DNA from 2 places in the Lysinibacillus sp. TE18511 genome. Region 2 is predicted to be linked to the other one. Evidence: a T-box and tRNA genes for the amino acid it is inferred to sense, from the RefSeq annotation. Region 2 holds a T-box; the other holds one or more tRNA genes.
The links. A T-box is a leader RNA that pairs with one kind of tRNA and senses whether it is charged. The one in region 2 lies ahead of serS (serine--tRNA ligase), so its partner is inferred to be a tRNA-Ser.

Region 1 (8,760 bases), on a different contig from region 2:
TGTGGACGGTGTGGTTGTTGTGCCACAGGAGGATGCAGAGCATATTGTTGCAGCTGCTGAGGTAAAAGTTAAAAAGGATGAAATACGTGCACAAGAAGCACATGTAAATGGAAAAGAATCAATTATTGCTTATTTAGATAAAGTATTAGCTTCTTTCAGCTAATGTCTTTTGTACCGAAAGTGTAGCGACAGGTACAGAAGTCTCCCACCTCTATAAGTGGTGAGATGGATGTGGATTTAAGCTACTTTTCAAGAGGTTTCCAAACATCCGCTGAAATAGAGGAATTCAGTCTAAGAACGCCACGTCTTGTGACAATGACTGAGTGACCAACATCATGTTGTTGCCGCTGCCGCTTCGCTTTCGCGCAGATAAAACCCTTTTGCTGTCACTACGCTTTCGCACAGACAAAACCATTTTGCTACCGCTGCGTTAGCACTACGCTTTCGCACAAAAAGCATCTGCTGCTGACGCTTCGCTTTCGCACAAAAAACATCTGCTGCTGACGCTTCGCTTTCGCACAAAAAACATCTGCTGCTGACGCTTCGCTTTCGCACAAAAAACATCTGTTGGCCTAATGTCTCCGGCGGATCAAAGAAAAAAACTCACGATGCCACATACATCGTGAGTTTTTTTGATTTTTATGCTAACTTTTCGTTATCTTTAAAGTAATTTTTCATTTTTTCTGCATCGAAACGACCTTCCCATTTCGCCATTACTAATGCAGCAAGTGAGTTACCAATTACGTTAACGACTGTACGTCCCATATCAAGGATACGGTCGATACCTGCGATGAATGCTAAACCTTCAACTGGAATGCCGACAGTACCTAAAGTCGCTAGAAGTACAACGAAGGATACTCCTGGAACACCTGCAATCCCTTTAGATGTAACCATTAATACAAGCATTAATGTAATTTGTTCACCAATGCTTAGGTGAATACCGTACATTTGAGCAATAAATAATGCCGCAATAGCTTGGTACAGTGTTGAACCATCTAAGTTAAAGGAGTAACCAGTTGGAATAACAAAGGATACGATATCCTTTGGAGCGCCTAATTTCTCCATTTTTAGCATGATTCGTGGTAACACTGCCTCAGAACTAGCTGTTGAGAACGCTAAAATTAGCTCATCTTTTAGTACTTTAATTAAAAAGATAATGCTGATACCCGTGAATCTTGCTACAAGACCAAGAACGACAAAGATAAAGAATATCATTGTTGCATAAACAAGTAGAGCAAGTTTGCCAAGTGGTATTAGTGAAGCGAATCCATATTTGGAAACGGTTACACCAATTAAACCAAATACCCCAATTGGAGCGAATTTCATTACGAGGTTAGTTACCCAGAACATAGCATCTGCTACCCCATTAAAGAAATCTAATACTGGTTTACCTCGATCACCAATAGCGGCAACCCCTAAACCAAAAATAACAGAGAAGAAAATGATCGCAAGCATATTACCTTCAGCCATTGCCTGAATGATATTTGTCGGTACAATGCTTACAAGAATATCAAATGGACCTTCGTGCTTTACTTCCTCTGTAGTTGCAACGTAACCCGAAATATCTCCTTTAGAGAGCTCGTCCATGTTCACACCAGCGCCTGGCTGGAAGATGTTTGCAGAAAGTAAACCAACTACAATTGCTACTGTTGTAATGATTTCAAAGTAAAGAAGTGATTTCCCGCCTAATCGTCCTAGCTTTTTCATGTCTCCAGTTCCAGCAACACCAACGATTAGAGTTGAAATAATAATAGGTACAACAATCATCTTAATTAGATGAAGAAAGATATCCCCTAAAGGTTGTAAATATGTCTCAACTTTGGGGTTTCCGTAAAAGATACCACCAACAATAATCCCTAAAGTCAAACCAATCAAAATTTGAGTGGCTAAACTGATTTTAAATTTCTTCTTCAAACCCTTTGTACCCCCTAGTATTAAATTTTTAGGACTTGCCTTACTTTAATAATACGGAGGACTTATGAAATCCGACAAAATCCGAGAAAATTAATTTAATTTTGTTAAAATGTCTGAATATAATACCTGGATAAATTTTTTAATATTAACTTTTGCTTTACGGTTTCCGTGGTCTTCTATTTGAGTCATTAGCTGACGAATCTCTTTAAAGTCAAAGTATCGAGGTGCATAATATTCAAACTCAGAATTTGTATAATCAACGACACCTAAATTGGCGAGATTTATCATTGCTGCTAATATAGTACGACGCACACGCTGTTCAATGGCTTTACTTTCTTTCAAAATTTCATCTGGAGTAGGCTTTGTAACAGCTGCTATTTCCTCATATAGCTCCTTTAGTGGAGGAAGTGGTGCAATTTTGTGCTGATGAGCAAGCAATGTTTCGATGATGGCTATAATATCCTCACTTCCGATTTCACCAACGATACCCATATCATTTAAGATGGATTGAATATGATCTCGTGACGTTGCTTTATGATTTATTTGTTCACTTAGATCAATGTTTGTAAGTGATTGGCGAATTACTAGCAATGAGTTTTTTAGGCGAAATTGTTCAGTTGTTTTACGTAAAACATTCTCAACCTCAATACGGTTTATAGGCTTATGAATAAAGAAATCTATACCTTGTTCATATGCTTCACCAACCATCTCCTTATTCACTACCTGAGAAATCATGACAAATTGTCCCTCAAACCGATTTTGAATAAGATGCTCGACTGTTGCTATCCCATCAAGCTTAGGCATAAGTAAGTCGATAAGCACAAACTCTGGCTGTGTCATTAAAATTTGTGGAATAGCGTCCTCACCATTGCGTGCTTCACCAATAACTGTACCTAAACCACTATCTTCAATAATTTGTTTTAACATGACTCGACTAGCACGATCATCATCAACAATAAAATATCTCATTTAAGTCTCTCCCGTTTGAATAGTTTGCGTAGGAACTTTAATTTTAAACATCGTGTTTTGATTGTTTGATTCAACGGATATTGAGCCATTTAATTTGTTAACTAATTCAGCAACATGTGAAAGCCCAATGCCAGTTGCCGCGACACCCTCCACATTGTATTTCGTGGTGTATCCAGGTTCAAAAATAATTGAGAGATCACTTTGTGAAATACCCTGTCCGTTATCACATACTGTTATTACAGTATCATCCTGTTGTTGTTGAATAGCAATAGAAATGACACCTTGTCCTTCAATTGCTTCTATAGCATTAGCTGTTAAATTATTCAAAAGTGCAAGCAATGCAATATGTTCTTTCGCTTGAAAATCGGTGTCTATACTTATTTTAAACCCAATGTTTTTTCCGAGTAATTCAGCGTATTTACTATTGCCGTCTTCAATATAATGTAATAATTCAGACAATCTAAGGGTGCCAAAACTCTTCTCACCAACAATTTTAGAAATACCTGCATAAATACGTTGAGAATCTTTCTTCACTTCATGAATTTCCTGGGCAATAAGGAGTGCCTGTAAACTTTCCTCGCGATTGCCGAGTGACTTTAATTGTCGATATAAATCAAACCCACTGGCTGTAATTTTTTCGATGTGGTTCATAGATTTTTTTAAATAAAGTGTCTCAACATATAAATCTGAGCCGATCGTAAGCATTTCCTGAACACGTTTTTTTTGTTCAGCAATTAAAATAGAGCTATAAATACCTACTACAAAAAAGCTACGCAATAAAGCAACCGCTAATAGTATAAGTAAATCATGAAGAAGTAAAAAAGTGTAAGAATGAATGAAAAAACGAACTAGCTGTTCTACTAAATTACTGAAGACTTCACTAAATGCAACTAGTAATCCAAGCATTAGTGGTTTTTCTCTATACTGATGAATACTAAGCATTTGTAGGCATATTGCGAACAATACATAAAATGCAGCAGCAGGTAGATGTGTAAGTAAACTATCTATTAATGGAACATCGTGTAAAGAGTAATTAATGATAACTCGAAAAACTATTGTCACGATACTTGTAATAAATCCAGCCAAAATTATAGGTGTAGGTCTAAGTAGTGTACATAAAAAGAAAACAATACTTCCTAATCCAAAGCGAAAAGTAGTATCAGTGAAAGGCATTATTTTAATCTCACTACCGATTGCAGTTAATAAAGCAATTATGATAATCCAAGTGAGGGAAGTACGAGTTGTAAAAAAATTTGAGCGCATAAAAAATCCTCCCTAATCAATTTTAATAGAGCGGGATAGTAAAGAAAAGATGTACTAAAAAGCTTGATTATTCGACGATGCTATGGAAAAACACTTTGGAGAACGTGAAATTATAATTTTTTTCAACAATAATGCTTAAGAATAGTCTTAACTATCAAATCGATATTTTTCGTAATAAATAAAAAAATACCACAACCTAAGAGGAAGTGGTATCTAGTAATTGTTACATACAATTTTGGGGCAAAAAAAAACGGCTACATTCGTAGTCGGAATTTTAAAAAATGGAGGAGGTAGAGGGATTCGAACCCCCGCGCGGTGTTACCCGCCTGTCGGTTTTCAAGACCGATCCCTTCAGCCAGACTTGGGTATACCTCCATAATATATAGTACTGCATGTCTTTTCGACAAAACTTAATTTATCATGTTTTTAAATTCACGTCAACATATTTTTATGTTTTTTTGAAAAAATGTTTATTTACATTGCAGATAGATTATTCCACATAAATATTATGTGTATTAAGTTGCAATTTATGAAAACAGTAAGTATACTAGTTATTGCCGTGCTAGGTGGGAAGGTAGCGGTGTCCTGTAACTCGCAATCCGCTCTAGCGAGACTGAATTCCTTTTTCGAGGCTGTCCGTATTGTTTGGTCTGCCTTTTGCACGTAGTGTTGACGATTGGGTCCTGCGCAATGGATACCCATGAACCATGTCAGGTCCGGAAGGAAGCAGCATTAAGTGGTCTTATTCATGTGCCGCGGGGTTGCCTAATCTGAGCTAACGACAAGAGTAACGCTTATGTGCGGCTGTCGAAGAAAGGTGCACGGCATTAAATTGCCAATTCAAACGCATCCGTCTACAATAGACGGGTGCGTTTTTTTTATGTAGTTATTATGCAAAATAATAACTACCTTAGAATTTTCTCTTTCTATTGAAGTGGGGGGAATTACCTTGAATTTGTGAAAAACAGTGACACTATTTCATAAATAATGGGGCAAATGTTATAATAGGAATATTCTAATTAAAAAAGAAGAGGAGAGGAAATCATTGACGTATCAAGCATTTTACCGTGTGTATCGACCGCAATCATTTCGAGAAATGTCTGGCCAAGCACATGTCAAAAGAACGCTACAAAATGCTCTCCTAGCGAATAAAACAACACATGCTTATTTATTTTCAGGGCCACGTGGTACTGGTAAAACAAGTACTGCTAAAATTTTTGCAAAAGCTTTAAACTGTGAGCATGCACCATCAAGCGAACCTTGTAACGAATGTGCTACTTGTTTAAGTATTACAGATGGTTCACATCCAGATGTTATTGAATTTGACGCGGCGTCTAATTCACGCGTTGAAGAAATACGAGACATTATTGAGAAAGTTCGATTTGCTCCTGCAAGTAGCAGATATAAAGTGTATATCATTGATGAAGTGCATATGCTTTCTACAAGCGCTTTCAATGCCCTTTTAAAGACATTAGAAGAACCACCTTCTCATGCTGTATTTATTTTAGCAACGACAGAGCCCCACAAATTGCCTGCAACGATTATTTCACGTTGCCAGCGCTTCGATTTCAAGCGTCTTTCGACCAATGATATTATTGAGCGCATGAAAGTTGTATTAGAGGATATAGAGTTACCATATGAGGAACAAGGGTTGAAGGTAATCGCACAATCAGCAGCTGGTGGTATGCGTGATGCTTTAAGCTTATTAGATCAGGTCGTATCCTTCAGCGGAGAAAAGCTGAAGCTTGAGGATACACTACTTGTTACTGGTTCCATTAGTCAGGATGTTTTCTATGAATTAGCAGAAGCTCTAAAAGTAAAAGATGTTGCGCAAATGCTTGCGTTATTAGAACAGCTTATTGCGGATGGAAAAGATCCTCTTCGCCTTTCAGAGGACTTGATTACATTTTTCCGTGACTTATTATTGCTACAAACGAGCGATGATTTAGCGGAATTATTGGAGCTCGTATCACCAGAGGAGCGGGTTTTTACATTAGCGCATGATTTTGCGCCCAATTTGCTCTACGGCTACATTGATATTTTAGCGAAAACGCAGCAAGAAATGCGATTCTCTCATCATACAAAGATCTACTTAGAAACCGCGCTACTTAAAATGGTACAGTTTTCAGGTGGGGGAGTTAGTCAAGCAATTACTTCAGGTGAAGCTACTATGAGCCCTGAACTTGCTCAAAAAATAGTAGCACTTGAGCAAATGGTGCAACAACTGTCAGCACAATTACAAGCTGGTGTGCCGGTGCAGACGGCGCAAGCGCCAAAAGAGCAACGTCCGCGAGCTAAAAGTCCGAATGGCTATAAAGCACCAACAGGGCGTATTCAAGAGGTGCTAAAGGATGCAACCAAACAAGATGTGCAACGTATAAAATCGGTTTGGGCACAGGCGTTAAGTCAATTGCAAAAGTCTCAATCAGCTCTTTTAGCGGAGGCTGAACCTGTAGCGGCATCTTCAAGTGCTTTTGTGTTAAAATTCAAGTATGATATTCATTGTCAAATGGTTGCCGATAATCAATCTCTAAAAGCGCACTTTACACAATTAATTGCAGGGCAAACGGGTGCTATGTATGAAATGCTTTGTACACCTGAAGAAACCTGGTTAAAATTACGTGAAGAGTTTGTTCGTGATCACGGCTTGCAGCAACAGAAAAAATCTCAGTCTGAGAGCGATCGTGGAGTGGAATTATTAGAGCCGCCACCGGCAGAGATGCCAGAAGAGCCGTTTATCGATGATGCGCAACCACTTGCTTCACAAGATCCACTTGTGACAGAAGCGGAAAAGCTGTTTGGTAAAGATTTTATTGAAATTGTTGAAGATTAATCATTTAGGAGGAATATGTTTATGCGTGGAATGGGAAATATGCAAGGTATGATGAAAAAAATGCAAAAAATGCAAAAAGAAATGATGGAAGCTCAAGAGGCCTTAAATGCAGAACAATTTGAAGGTGTTGCTGGCGGCGGTATGGTGAAAGTAGCTGTTACTGGTCAACGTGAAATCGTAGAAGTAAATCTTGATCCATCAGTAGTAGATCCAGATGATATCGAAATGCTACAAGATTTAATCGTTGTTGCTGCAAATGAAGCATTGAAAAAAGTAGATGAAAAAACGAATGCAACTATGGGTAAATTCACTCAAGGCATGAACCTTCCGTTCTAGGAGGTAAATAAATGTACTACCCAGAACCAATATCGAAACTGATTGATAGTTTTATGAAATTGCCAGGTATCGGGCCGAAAACCGCGGCTCGTCTGGCGTTTTTTGTGTTAACGATGAAAGAAGATGACGTTTTATCTTTTTCAAAAGCATTAATTGATGCTAAACGAAATTTAAGCTACTGCTCTGTGTGTGGCAACATAACTGATGTAGATCCATGCCATATTTGTACGGACAAACAACGAGATCATTCTATTATTTGCGTTGTCCAAGATACAAAAGATGTGATTGCGATGGAGAAAATGCGTGATTTCAACGGTATGTATCATGTACTACAGGGAGCTATTTCACCTATGGATGGTGTTGGTCCGGAGGATATTAATGTCTCTTCTCTGCTAGTCCGTTTGCATGATGAGACTGTTCAGGAGCTAATTTTAGCTACGAATTCGACTATCGAGGGTGAGGCAACAGCTATGTATATTTCTCGTCTAGTGAAGCCATCAGGCATTCGAACAACACGTATCGCCCATGGACTACCAGTAGGTGGAGATTTAGAGTATGCAGACGAAGTTACGTTATCGAAGGCAATGGAAGGTCGCCGGGAATTGTGAGTGAGGGATTACTATGTTCTTCCGCAGTAAGGGAAAATTAAAAAAAGAATTCGATGACAAGCTTGTAAATCTTATCAAAGAAACAAAAGAGGATTTACAGCAGTCAAAGATAATCGAAGAATTAGTAGATGACTATGATTTAGAAGTAATTGCTCAACGAAAAGCAACTGAGAGTATACATTTTTATTTATTCAAGGAAGCTAGAATTCGAAAAGTATTAATTAAATAGTAGTTTTTTAACTTTATTTCAGCGGATGTCCAAAGATCTGCTGAAATAAGTTAATGCCTCCGGCCGTGATTATGCCGAGGCATAATTGATATTCATAGAAGCAAAACAGGAAACATAAACTTTCGTAATTATATACTTTAAGGGGGAAACCGTGTGTCCGGATTCGTAATTATGAGTTTTTGTGTGCCTGTAGTGCTTCTTTTTCTTTATATAATAATAAGACATGCTAAAATGGGAAAAATATTAGAAGGAATGTCTGTTTTTTGGTTTAGATTTGCCTTTGCCTTTCTTCTATTATTTATTATTCATTTAGGTATAGGGTATGCGGGCTATAATGTGCCTATTAATCTATTTTCTGTTCTAACAATTGCGATACTAGGTATTCCGGGAGTACTAGGGATAACAGCTTTAATATTTTTCTTATAAAATGCTTGCAATACAAAAATATTGTGGTATAGTAATAAGAGTCGTTAAGATAACTGCTGAAAAACAAATAAATTAAATTAAACAATTTAGTTGTTGACACATGATTGGCGACATGTTATTATATAAAAGTTGCTGTTGCGAAACGGTAATAAAATGAACCTTGAAAACTGAACAAGCAAAAC
Region 2 (12,157 bases):
TCGTTTCAGGAATATAGATACCATGAATATATCCGTCCTCAAACACCTCTAGATAATCATCATCATCATAATTATCATCTGCTACAAAGAGACTTAGGAGCCCTTTCGATGGCAGACCTCTTTCAGTTGAAGCGATTTCTGTGAAATTGATCTGGCCAAGGAAGCGATACGGCTTCTTCTCATACGTTGGCCATTCGCTACCAATTGGTAAATCAGGTGCTCCTCCAAAACGACTACAGCCTAATCGTGGTTCGGCATTTTTATTCTTAAGAATATCAATTGCTGGCCTCAACACTTGAGATAAATACTCTTTATGATTTGCAATATTTGATTGTTCAATCATCTCTAAAAAATTATTCCTATTCATTCCATCCTCCGTCGTGTGTTTTTTTAAAACGAGATTTGAATTTTCCTCATATTTAATTATACTTCATCGTGGTTGCGAGAAAAATGATTATACTAATAATGGAAAAAAACTATATTTCTTTGTTTTTTGTTAATACCACTTTTCAACTAAACTGCTCCGTTAGCCAGTCATGTAGCGCAAAAACCAGCGCTATCCCACTGAGAATGAAGAAAATTACGTTCTATCATGAGAGTTCAATAAAGAAAAAAGAGCTGCCTATGCAACTCAATGATCTTCAAGTAATGCACCCCGTTAGCCATCCATGTCGCGTAAAATCAACGCTACACCACAGAAAATGAAAGATTATTACGTTCTTTCATGGGAGTTGAATAGCATTTTTCTTCTATTACAAATTTTGGTCGAAACATTCACCACTCATAAAAAAATTATCTTTACCACTAAAAGTCCACTTACCGTTTTTATATGTTATCTACCTAATTTGTTCCGCAATATGTCCGCATGAACTATCAATTCCTATTTTCAATCGACAAGAAATAGATTGCTTTTAATTTATCCATATTAACCATATAATTAAGAAACTAATTAAAAAAGAGGTTAAAAAAAATGAAACAAAATCCTTTGCACCAATGGCAAAAAGAACATAATAAACGGGTAAAAGATTTCCATAAAAATCACGCGTTAAAAATAGAACGTAGTGAGAATGGAAACGGGTTGTTAGCTAAATGGGAAAGATTTGTCTACAATAAAGGAAAAGCTCTTTCCAAAGGTTTCAGATAAAATTTTATAAATTAACTGTTCCTTTGGGACAGTTTTTTTTGATTATTAATGTATTCATTGTTACACGCTTTGTTTCAACTGCGACATAAAAAGAATGGAATTTCCATATCTCTTGTTCAAAAAAACTGCCCCATTAGTTCAATAAGCAAAAAGAGCTGCCTATGCAACTGTTGGTTTGAAATAAAGTTCGATCGTTTGTAAAAAAGATTAACCGTTAATAAAAAAGTTGGACCATTTTATCCCTTTGGATGGTATAATTTTTTACGTATTTTTAATTAGAAGGAAGTGAATTCATGAGTGATTTAGAAAAAATTAAACTCGTGAAGCCACCATTTCCCAAGCTACGATGTTTTTCTTTCAAACCTATAATTATCTAGGAGAGGATTATTTTGAAGAAAAACATCGGAAACAAAACACCTAGCTTATTATTACTGATTGTATTAGTAGGCTTCCCACAAATTAGTGAAACTATTTTTAGCCCATCATTACCTTCTATCGCAGAAGCATTTGAAACTTCTATGAGTGATGCACAGCTTACGATGAGTGTGTACTTTATCGCTTTTGCCTTCGGAGTATTTTTCTTTGGTCGTTTATCCGATAAAATAGGTCGTCGCAAGGCAATGCTTTATGGGCTGTTTTTATATTTTGTTGGTAACATACTTTGTTTAGTAGCAAATGAAATGGCGGTTTTATTAGTCGCACGCTTTATTCAAGCGTTTGGTGCAAGTGTTGGCTCTGTCGTAACACAAACGATTTTACGCGAAAGTTTTTCTGGTGTTGAGCGTCATAAATTGTTTGCTCAAATTTCAGCTGCCCTTGCCTTCACACCTGCCATTGGCCCGTTAATCGGTGGCTTTACCGATTATTATTTTGGCTTTAAAGTCGTATTTTTGGTGTTAGTTGCTATGAGCGTTATTGTATTTTGCTTTGCGTTTTTACGCTTACCTGAAACAGCGCTTACTACAATCGAAATGAAACCTATACTACCAATAGTGATGCGCATGATTACAAATACGCGTCTATGGCGCTACGGCGTATTAATTGGCGGTATTAACGGTGTATTATTTAGCTATTATACCGAAGCGCCATTTATTTTTACGCAATACTTTACACTATCAAGTGCGATGTATGGTTTTTTAGGCATTATCGTAGCGCTCGCTTCTATCGCAGGTGCGATGCTATCTAAACGACTCGTTAACCACACAAAACCGGAGATGATTATCGTACGCGGGTTAGCCATTATGCTCATCGGTACATTACTCGCTACATCGGTACATTTTTTACAGGTTTCATTACAAATGCCAACCATGATTGTTAGTGTGTTCATTATTTTATTTGGTACAGGTACCGCTTTACCAAACTGTTTAAGCTTAGCGCTGATTGACTTTCAAGATGTCATTGGTTCTGCGGGTGCGATATTTAGTTTAGGTTATTATCTACTCGTCAGCGCTACAATCTATGGTATGAGCGTTTTCCATAACGGAACAGTCCTTGCGATGCCACTATATTTTTTAGCACTAGGGATTGTTATGCTTTTAATAAGCTTACCGTTACTTTATAAAAAAGATGCGATGTTTTGAATAAAGTCGCGATTCTTTAAAAAAGTTGCACCATTTTAAAAAAGATAAATGCTTGACCTTCACGCTACGTAATAGGAGTCACTATATCATTTATAAGCCAAGTCGAAAATAAACTATAGGCCCTCGAAAGTGATTAAACTTTATTATAAAAACTAAACTTAAATCTGCTGGGTAAGAATCCATTTTGATCAATCTTTTTTCAAAATGGATTCTATTTATTTTTCGTAAAATCTGGGTTATCGTGATATTTTTGATCAAGCTTTATTTTAGAGCTACAGCAACTCAATGATCTTCAAGTAATGCACCAGTTAGCTTAATAACGAATTGCCTTCTTTTTGTTTTTGATTAGAAGCAAAACCCACCAAACAAGTAAATATAAGAAACCTATGATTGCATAAATAGACCAGGGAGAGCCTTGTTGTAAATGAGTAACTAAATGTTCAAACTCATCCACTCCTTTCTCTCTCCCAATGCTGTTTATAATATTACTTATCGGAATAGTTATTGTAAGAACTATAGTAATAGTAGATAAAATTATCATTTTCTTTTGAATAATACTAAATATTGCAAATCCCAATGTTGCTATTATAAAAAAGTAATATATTATCCAAACCCAATCAGGAAGAGTCTCCCAATACATTTCTTCACCTCGTTTAATCTTTAAGTAAACTGCACCGTACGCACATAAAGCGACTGTTCTAATTAAACAATCGCACCCGTTAGCCATCCATGTCGCGTAAAATCAACGCTACACCACAGAAAATGAATAATTATTACGTTCTTTCATGGGAGTTGAATAAGAACAGAGACGCTTATTAAACAATCGCGCCTGATTCTTGAACAGTGTAAAACCGTTGATTTCCGTTCCAGAGGGCGTGCGGTGAACCAACCCGTTTGCTTCGCTTCCATTGGTTGTTTCACCTGTCCCGCCGATCCTCCCGTAGTCGCCGTCTTCCACTCCAATCAACTTTGAATCTGCTTCTTCATTTTGTTGGATATTCATATTCTTTTGGTTGCCTGCATGACTTCTTTAACATGGGCAATACTGCCCCAAAACTTTGATAATTAATTCCACGGCGTTTACACCACCCGATACTATTAAAAGCATCTGTAAATCGATAAAAAGGCAATACAATTACCTGTTAAAGGATATCTATAATAGCTTTTCCCGTTATTTATTTTGATGCAATTATTTCTTTACCACCCATGTATGGTCTTAAAACTTCAGGAATTACTACGTTTCCATCAGCTTGTTGATAGTTTTCTAGGATAGCGGCAACTGTACGACCAATGGCAAGGCCTGAACCGTTTAATGTATGAACATATTCTGGTTTTGCATTTGGCTCACGACGGAAGCGGATATTCGCTCGTCGTGCTTGGAAATCCTCAAAGTTAGAACAAGAAGAAATTTCACGGTACATGTTTTGTGCAGGAATCCAAACTTCTAAATCATATTTCTTCGCTGCAGTAAAACCTAAATCAGCTGTACACATTTTTAGCTTACGATATGGTAAGCCTAGTAATTGCAATACTTTTTCCGCATGATTTGTTAATAGCTCTAATTGTTCGTATGATTCCTCTGGTTTTACAAAGCGAACTAGTTCTACTTTGTTGAACTGATGTTGACGGATTAAACCACGTGTATCACGACCCGCAGAGCCTGCTTCTGATCTAAAGCACGCACTATAGGAAGCAAAGCCTTGTGGTAAAGCCTCAGCCAGTAAAATTTCATCACGATAGAAGTTTGTTACAGGTACCTCTGCCGTTGGAATCATGAAATAATCTGTTTCCTCTAATTTAAATACATCTTCTTCAAATTTAGGAAGATTTCCAGTACCCGTCAAGCTATCACGATTAACAATGACAGGTGGTAGCATTTCCTCATAACCATGCTCCTCTGCATGTAAATCCATCATATATGTCATTAATGCACGTTCTAAACGAGCTCCAAGCCCGCGGTAGAATAAGAAACGGCTACCTGTTACTTTTGTACCTCGTTCAAAGTCAACAATCTTCAAATCTGTAGCAAGATCCCAGTGTGCTTTAATGTCAAAATCAAATGTTGGAATTTCACCCCAAGTATATTCTTCTACATTGTCGTCTTCTGTTGTCCCTACTGGTACAGATTCGTGTGGAATGTTTGGCAAGTGCATCATCATATCTTTAAAGCGCTCTTCAACATCATTTAGTTGAACATCTAGCTCTTTAATTTCATCGCCTACTTGACGCATACGAGCAATAACTTCATCTGCATTTTCCTTGTTGCGTTTCATAATTGAAATTTGTTCAGATACTTTATTTCGTTCTGCTTTTAATTCTTCTGTTTTAGCAATTAACTCACGACGCTTTGCATCTAAATCCTCAAAGTCATCTAAGTTGCCTAAATCTTCATTACGTGTTAATAGCATTTCTTTAATTTCCGCGAAATTATCGCGTACGCGTTTAATATCTAACATAGTCATACCTCCAGTAGTTTAATGACACTGCATCCATTAAGTCTTGGTGTAATTGCGTTGCAAGCTAAACTCAAATAGCTCCGCTTTGAATCAAAATAAACACAAAAAAGCCCCCATCCCTAAAAAGGGACGAGAGCTACCCGCGTTGCCACCCTAATTGATTAGGTATATACCTAATCCACTTATTTCATAACGGCATTTCAACCGGCTACAGCCTACTTTATTACTTCGACTGTGCAACTCCAGGACGGATTCACAAGTGCTTCTATCAGCTTCCACCAACCGCTGACTCTCTAAAAAAAACGTGCTTGCTACTACTTCCCATCATCGTGTTCAGTTATTTAAATTTTAACCATACTGTACTATATGAAAACATATTTTGCAAGTTATACCATAGGATACAAAATATTCTAGAATTCTTGAATCACGGTTAATTCCGGATGAAATGCACAACCCAATAAATGACCATTTCGCGCTAAGATAATTTCCCCTCATACTAAGCGAATTTCAACATTTTTACCGACTGCTTTAATAGCCATACATGTGTATTTCTCCTTCTATTTATCAGAAACCTTTTTCGATTTCCAATCTAACCTTTTCAAATAGAAAAAGCACAATTCTTGCTGCAGAATTGCGCACGATTGTTAGGTTACTTCATCATAAAATTTACAAAAATTCAATTACGATTCCCACATAACAATCAAACCAACATTTAAAACAATAAAAATATAATAAAAAACAAAATAATTTTATTGATAATCGATAAATACTGTATTACAATTATCTAATCATTAAATCAGTGAGGTGCTTTAAATGAATGGTAAACTAGGTTCAACTTTTTTCTTAAAGGTTGTTGCTTTTCTTATTGGAACTGCGGTACTTGCCGTGTGTATATTTTTGTTGCCTGAAGCAGCCAGAAGAGATGCTATAGTGCGTCCAGGAGATTACTCGATATATCCGTTGTTAATATGCGCGTATGGAGTATGTATTACGTTTTCTGTAGCTTTGTATCAAGCATATAAACTATTGAGTGATATCGATCGTAACAACGCTTTTTCCGAGTTATCCCTTAAATCCTTGAAGGTTATAAAAAAATGCGCTTTTACAATTATTTTCTTTATTTTATTAGTAATAGTTTACTTAAGAGTGTATGCCATGTTCACGGGTGATGACCCAGCAGGTCCAATAGCACTTGGACTAATAGGGATATTAGCAACAGCTATCATCGCTGCCATTATGGACGTACTTCAAAAGCCATTAAAAAATATTCTAGAAAAAAAGAAATAAAAATGTAGATGTTTATTTTGCAGGTATAATATCTTCTTTCCCTATTAAATTAAATGGCTCTTAAATGAAAAATTGGCGCCTATTCTTTTTCAAGAATTGCGCCCGATTGTGGAAGATCGTTATTTAACTGAAGCCCTTGTTAGTTATACAAACAGACTTACACAATAATTGCATATTATATAAATGGTGTGACAATAAGTAATTATCTCTTACCTTTTAGTTCTAAAAGTATAGGTGTTATATTTAGTAAGATAGAAACAATTGTCAAAAACCATAATGCCTTTTCCATACTAGGTACTACATCCAAAAGAGCTGCCCAATCTTCCACTTTTACCCACCCAGATACAAGACTGTAATCTGAACAAAGTGTTAATGCTGTAAATGATAATCCCATCGCCATAGCAAGCTTATAATCCTTTCCTGCTACATACATATAAAGATTTATAAGAGTTGCTACTATTGCAATAATCCCTAATATTATCCACATAACTATACCTCCATATATTTTTTTTATCTTTCATTTCAATATAATCCATTCCTGTTGGTACTTCGTTTAATTTCTCACTCACAATTAACCCTACAAAATAATGACCGATCCTATGCTTCTCATCCTTTTTAGGCTCAAATAATGCAATTTCGGTCTCAGTCGGATTTAGGATTTCGTTTGAGCGACTTAATAGTTGCTTTGCAAGCAAGGGTACTTCATTACCAAAGTTAATAAACTCTCCACTACCTTTTAATCCAACAAGTTTAAATTCTTTTTAACCATCATAATCGACATATTAACCTCTCCTATTCACATAAAATTTTATAAAATTCTAATTTTTTATCCAACAAAAAAATCCTTACCTCCTGCATTGAAGTAAAGATTTCATATTGACTTATGTAACTGTTCTTCAACTGCTCCGTTAATTCAATAAAGAAAAAGAGAGTTGCCTATGCAACTCAATGGTTTTACATGTATTAACTCTGTTTAATTATTACAGGGATGCTGTCCCGTAAATTTTGATATTGCGCCCGATATTATAATAAAGTTTAAAGAATTACGCCTGATACATCTCCTTTCATTACTTCTTTTTCATTCTGATTTTTACATAAAAAGGATGCAACAAACGCTGTTCTATTATTTTCTTGCCTTTCGTATTTCTCAATTTTAACTATACAAACTATTGTATCGCCTGTAAAAACAGGTCTTAAAAACTCAAAACTCGTACTACGGGCCAGGACGTTATTATCTCCTGCTATTTTTGTTGGCAGAGTTGCCGTTAGTAAGCCTTGAATGACAAGTCTTCCTTGTTCATCTGGGGTTATATGATGTATCCCTTCATCCCCTGAAATCTCAGTAAATAATTCAACATCCCTGACTGTAAAAGTTCGTTCAAACGTAATTATGTCCCCTGCTTTTAATGACATTTTAAACTCCTCCCACTGTCTGGTTAATCAAAATGTAAATATTACATCAATTCCAGACTGTTTAAGGTAATATATGGTAATATATTCTACAAAAATCAAAAAAACCCTTCTCCTACTAATCTGCACCGTTAGCCATCCATGTAGCGCAAAAACCAGCGCTACATCACAGAAAATGAAAGATGATTAAGTTCTTTCATGGGAGTTTAAGTACATTCTTTCACAAACTTTATTGATTTAGCAACATTAAACAGTTTATATATTACAGAAATACTACTCCGTTAGCAGCTATGAAAAAGCAATCCATAAACGAAGAATTACTTCTTTTCGTTTCATATTTACTTATTACTTTGGCTGTTCGTATGACCTTGCTTGCTAAATAATCTTATAATTAATTGCCCTAAAATATAAATAATTGAAACAAATATAATGGCGGCATCTCTGCCAAAAGGTTTAAACCAACCTCCATCATCAACTATAAAAAAATAACCAAATATCAAAGAAATAACAGTCATGATAAAATTCAAACCAAAGAACAAAGGAAATTTAATGTTTCTCGATGAAATACCTACAACAATTATTAACACTAGAAATACCGGAAACAAAAAATCAGCGTGTTGCCTAGCAAGATGACTATTATATTCGTAATAATGAAATAAGAAAGGAACTGGAAATAAAGACAAAATACTTCTAATAAAAATCTTCAATTTATATATACCCCCATATTAAATTAATAAAGAAAAACCACCTTGTAGTGTAATTTTACACTATAAGGTGGTTTTTTCAATATGCTGTAGTTTTTTTATTTCTAATTCTTATTTAACTAATCTGCACCGTTAGTGAAAAAGCAACTGCCCTATTGAACAATTGCACTCCGTTAGTTCAACAATTACTGTATTATCTTTCTCACTTTAAAGTCCCTATCCAAACATCTCCTTTGTCGAGACTATATTGTAAGAAACCCCCAAATTCATTTTCAAATTTAATGGTTTCAAAGGCTTTTCCCTTAATTTTTGATACTTCTTTTTCAGTTAAACTTCCTTCTTCTAACCATTCATTCAAGTCGTTTTCATCGTAAAAATCAATCTCTATGTGCAAATCCCATTGGAATTGTTCTAACTTGTCCCTCAAGGAATGAAATTTATTGAAAGGGAATTCCTTGTTTTCTTCCCTTATTTTGAAGGTTTTATTATAGAAATCAAGACAATCTCTATATGCAACGACAATTTGTGAATTGATAAAATTAGGGTCATAAAGCCAGATTTTTAAATAAAACTCTTCATTTTCATCCATCATTTTTCGATGCCACTCCAGGTAAACTTCAATCATTGCATCAAGTAAAAGTCGATTATACCAATTGGGAGGGTTTTTTCGTACCCATGCATAAAAGGGATGAATCCATAATTTTTCGTATTGTCTTTGGTAATTCTTTAAATAGTCCATATCTAAATTTATTGCGTTTTGCTTCCATCTTTCAATTTTTCTCCTATGTCTTTTCCAACCTCGTATTTTCTTCTTTTTTGAGTAATAAAACACTTGTACACTTCCTTTGTAGTTCATATAACTCAATAATATCTTATATTCTTGCTGAACTAACCTGCACCGTTAGTCTAAGAAGAAAATGCTCTACCCTTATTGAAGTAAAACCCCAGTTAGTTCAGTTAGTATAATTAATTATTCAAAACTATTTTCATAAATATCCAAGAATTTCGCTATCATTACACCTTGTTGAACAACGGTTTCATCTTTAGTTTCAAGTTGCCAAGCATAGGTCATATAATTTTTATAATTTTTTTGGCTAATAGGCTTCAAATTATATACTTTGGCAGTGGCAGCAAACCCTTTTTTATAATCAATTTGAGCTTGTTGTAATGCTTTCTGATGATTTTTAAAAACGGGCATTCCATCAGCATTAGCTCCTATTTCATAAGCTTCATCGTCACCAAAATCAGCATTTAATTGGCTTGTATCATAGTCATCAACTACTTTTGAAGAGGAATTACAGGCTGTTAAAAGCATAAGTAAAACTATACTAATAATGATCAATGTTTTTTTCATTTTTCTCCTCCTAAGAACATAGCTTTTATATGTTATTATTCTTTTTTTTGATTTAATGTCCTTCTAGCCCCGTTAGCCATCTATGAAGCGCAATAAACAGCACTTCACCACAGAAAATGAAAGATGATTAAGTTCTTTCATGGGAGTGAAGTATTTTTTCTATGTATACTCTTTCTAGCAAATTGGAAATAACTTCACTATAAATAATATTTTTGGAGGAATGCATTTTGTTCATGTCAAAAGCATGAGAAAAGAGAATTGAAGGTTTTTCCTTACAAACTTTAAAAGCAGATCATCTTCAGGCGATATTACTTACTCGCTATTTTGAAGATGTTGATATTGAGACACTTACGACTTTTCAACTAAAAGAGTACTTAGCAAAATCTAATGTGTATCTTAAACCCTCTAGTCTTGCTCACCGAATTCGTTTTATGTAATCATTGTTCCGTTGGCCACATGAACAAATGCCAGATGAAATCTTAAAGAACTCAGTACAAGAGACTGGCCGCTTGGAACATTTAGAAGAACTTTGGAAAAATGTCCTGGTTCGGGTTAGACAAGAAATTTCTAAACCAAGCTTCGAAACGTGGATAAAGTCTACAAAATTACTGTCATACAATAGTAGTGACTCAACTGTGACGATTTCTGCGCCAAATTCGTTTGCTCGAGCCTGGCTTGAAAATCAATATATGCATTTGATTAAATGTATATTAACGGATCTTACAGGTGAAGAGTTGCTTATTAACTTTGTTAATCAAAAAACCAGGACTGATTTCGATTTACCTAAGACGAACTAACCAAGCAAAGCCAAAAAGAGAAATTGCACTGTGCAATTTCTCTTTTTGCTTGAACTGAAATTAATTATAACTCATCCTCGGTAACTTCATTATTATTTAATTACCGTTACCATTACCATTACCATTACCATTACCATTACCGTTGCCATTGCCATTGCCATTGCCATTGCCATTGCCATTTCCATTGCCGTTGCCATTTCCATTGCCATTGCCGTTGCCATTTCCATTGCCATTGCCGTTGCCGTTGCCGTTACCATTGTCATTCCCTGGCTTTACAACCAACACATCAAATGTTAGTGTATGCTCACCATACGTTACCGTAACCGTCGTATTACCTTGACCTTTTCCTTTTACAGCCCCTGCTTTTACAGTAGCTATTTTATCATTCGCTACTTCGTAGGTTGCAAGATTTGTAACATCTTTTTCTGTTGTTTTACCATCAAAAGTAGTTACTTCAGTAATCTTAACTGTAACTTCTTTACCTATTCTAGTTTCAACCTGAGATTGGTCAATTTCTAGTGTTACTATTGGTTGTTCTACATCAGGTGCTTTAACTGTAACATTTATAGTAACTTCATTATCACCGTATGAAATAGTAATTGTAGTCTTGCCCTCACCTACTGCAGTTACTAATCCATTTACTATTGTTGCAACATTTTCATCTCCAACAACATAAGTTGCTTTTGAAGTTACGTCTTCCTTTGTTGCATCACCTTCTACAGGCGTTGACGTTTCTGTTACCGTAAGTTGTGCAGTTTCTCCAGCTGTTAGGGCTAGCTCAGTTGGATTTACAGAAAGTGTTACTACTGGTTCTACTACTTCTTTTTCATATATCTTCGCTTCACCAACATTCCCAGCAGCGTCTTTAATTATTACTGATACAGCATTTGTTTCTGCTGTTACTGGGAATGTGAAGCTACCATCTTGATTTAATTCAAAAGCAACTGGAGCTTGTACTTCGCCATTCACCGTCGAAATATAGGAAGCTTTTAATTTATCATTTAAATTGTAATTTAAACCATATAAATATAACTCTTCATTGTAGTCGATATACTTATCTGTTACCTGTCCTGTAGCGACACCTTCCGCTACTTTACCAGTAATTTCTGGTTTAGTCGTTTTCACGATAATTGGTCCAACATAATCGGAAACTGCTCCTGATGCTGCAAGGCCGCTGAAGTCAATTGTATACAGACCATCTGGAATCTTTGTAGCAGGTGCTGTTCCCCATGGTTTGTACTGCCCACCAATCTTCAGCGTATAAGAGCCTTTTCCTAGTGCAGTACCTGCATGTAGATAACCAATGTAGCCATCTCCGTATTCTCCACCTTCAGGATTCATAATATCCCAAAGCTCGATAAAGTTAGTTGTTACATCTCCAGTTAATGTGAATGAAAGTACAGCTGAGTCTTTTACTCCATCTCC

Region 1: it has a tRNA-Ser gene. The T-box ahead of serS (serine--tRNA ligase) is inferred to sense a tRNA for this amino acid. The anticodon was not compared.

What each region holds. Positions count from the first base shown of each region.
Region 1 covers NZ_JBSSFD010000072.1:888-9,647, forward strand. Annotated here, with positions in the region: gene ACVWXS_RS25180 (RraA family protein) at 1-163, shown strand, start outside; gene ACVWXS_RS25185 (hypothetical protein) at 334-564, opposite strand; gene ACVWXS_RS25190 (cation:dicarboxylate symporter family transporter) at 640-1,914, opposite strand; gene ACVWXS_RS25195 (response regulator) at 2,005-2,883, opposite strand; gene ACVWXS_RS25200 (ATP-binding protein) at 2,884-4,146, opposite strand; tRNA gene ACVWXS_RS25205 (tRNA-Ser) at 4,429-4,521, opposite strand; RNA gene ffs (signal recognition particle sRNA large type) at 4,704-4,971, shown strand; gene dnaX (DNA polymerase III subunit gamma/tau) at 5,192-6,979, shown strand; gene ACVWXS_RS25220 (YbaB/EbfC family nucleoid-associated protein) at 7,001-7,315, shown strand; gene recR (recombination mediator RecR) at 7,327-7,923, shown strand; gene ACVWXS_RS25230 (YaaL family protein) at 7,937-8,152, shown strand; gene ACVWXS_RS25235 (pro-sigmaK processing inhibitor BofA family protein) at 8,306-8,578, shown strand.
Region 2 covers NZ_JBSSFD010000028.1:42,997-55,153, forward strand. Annotated here, with positions in the region: gene ACVWXS_RS18030 (YwqG family protein) at 1-367, opposite strand, end outside; gene ACVWXS_RS18035 (hypothetical protein) at 971-1,144, shown strand; gene ACVWXS_RS18040 (multidrug effflux MFS transporter) at 1,534-2,724, shown strand; gene ACVWXS_RS18045 (hypothetical protein) at 3,038-3,451, opposite strand; gene ACVWXS_RS18050 (hypothetical protein) at 3,473-3,727, opposite strand; gene serS (serine--tRNA ligase) at 3,900-5,180, opposite strand; T-box leader at 5,303-5,517, opposite strand; gene ACVWXS_RS18060 (DUF2975 domain-containing protein) at 5,994-6,467, shown strand; gene ACVWXS_RS18065 (hypothetical protein) at 6,670-6,954, opposite strand; gene ACVWXS_RS18070 (hotdog family protein) at 7,503-7,880, opposite strand; gene ACVWXS_RS18075 (hypothetical protein) at 8,216-8,584, opposite strand; gene ACVWXS_RS18080 (hypothetical protein) at 8,784-9,437, opposite strand; gene ACVWXS_RS18085 (hypothetical protein) at 9,552-9,935, opposite strand; partial or broken gene ACVWXS_RS18090 (DnaA N-terminal domain-containing protein) at 10,445-10,720, shown strand; gene ACVWXS_RS18095 (S8 family serine peptidase) at 10,829-12,157, opposite strand, start outside.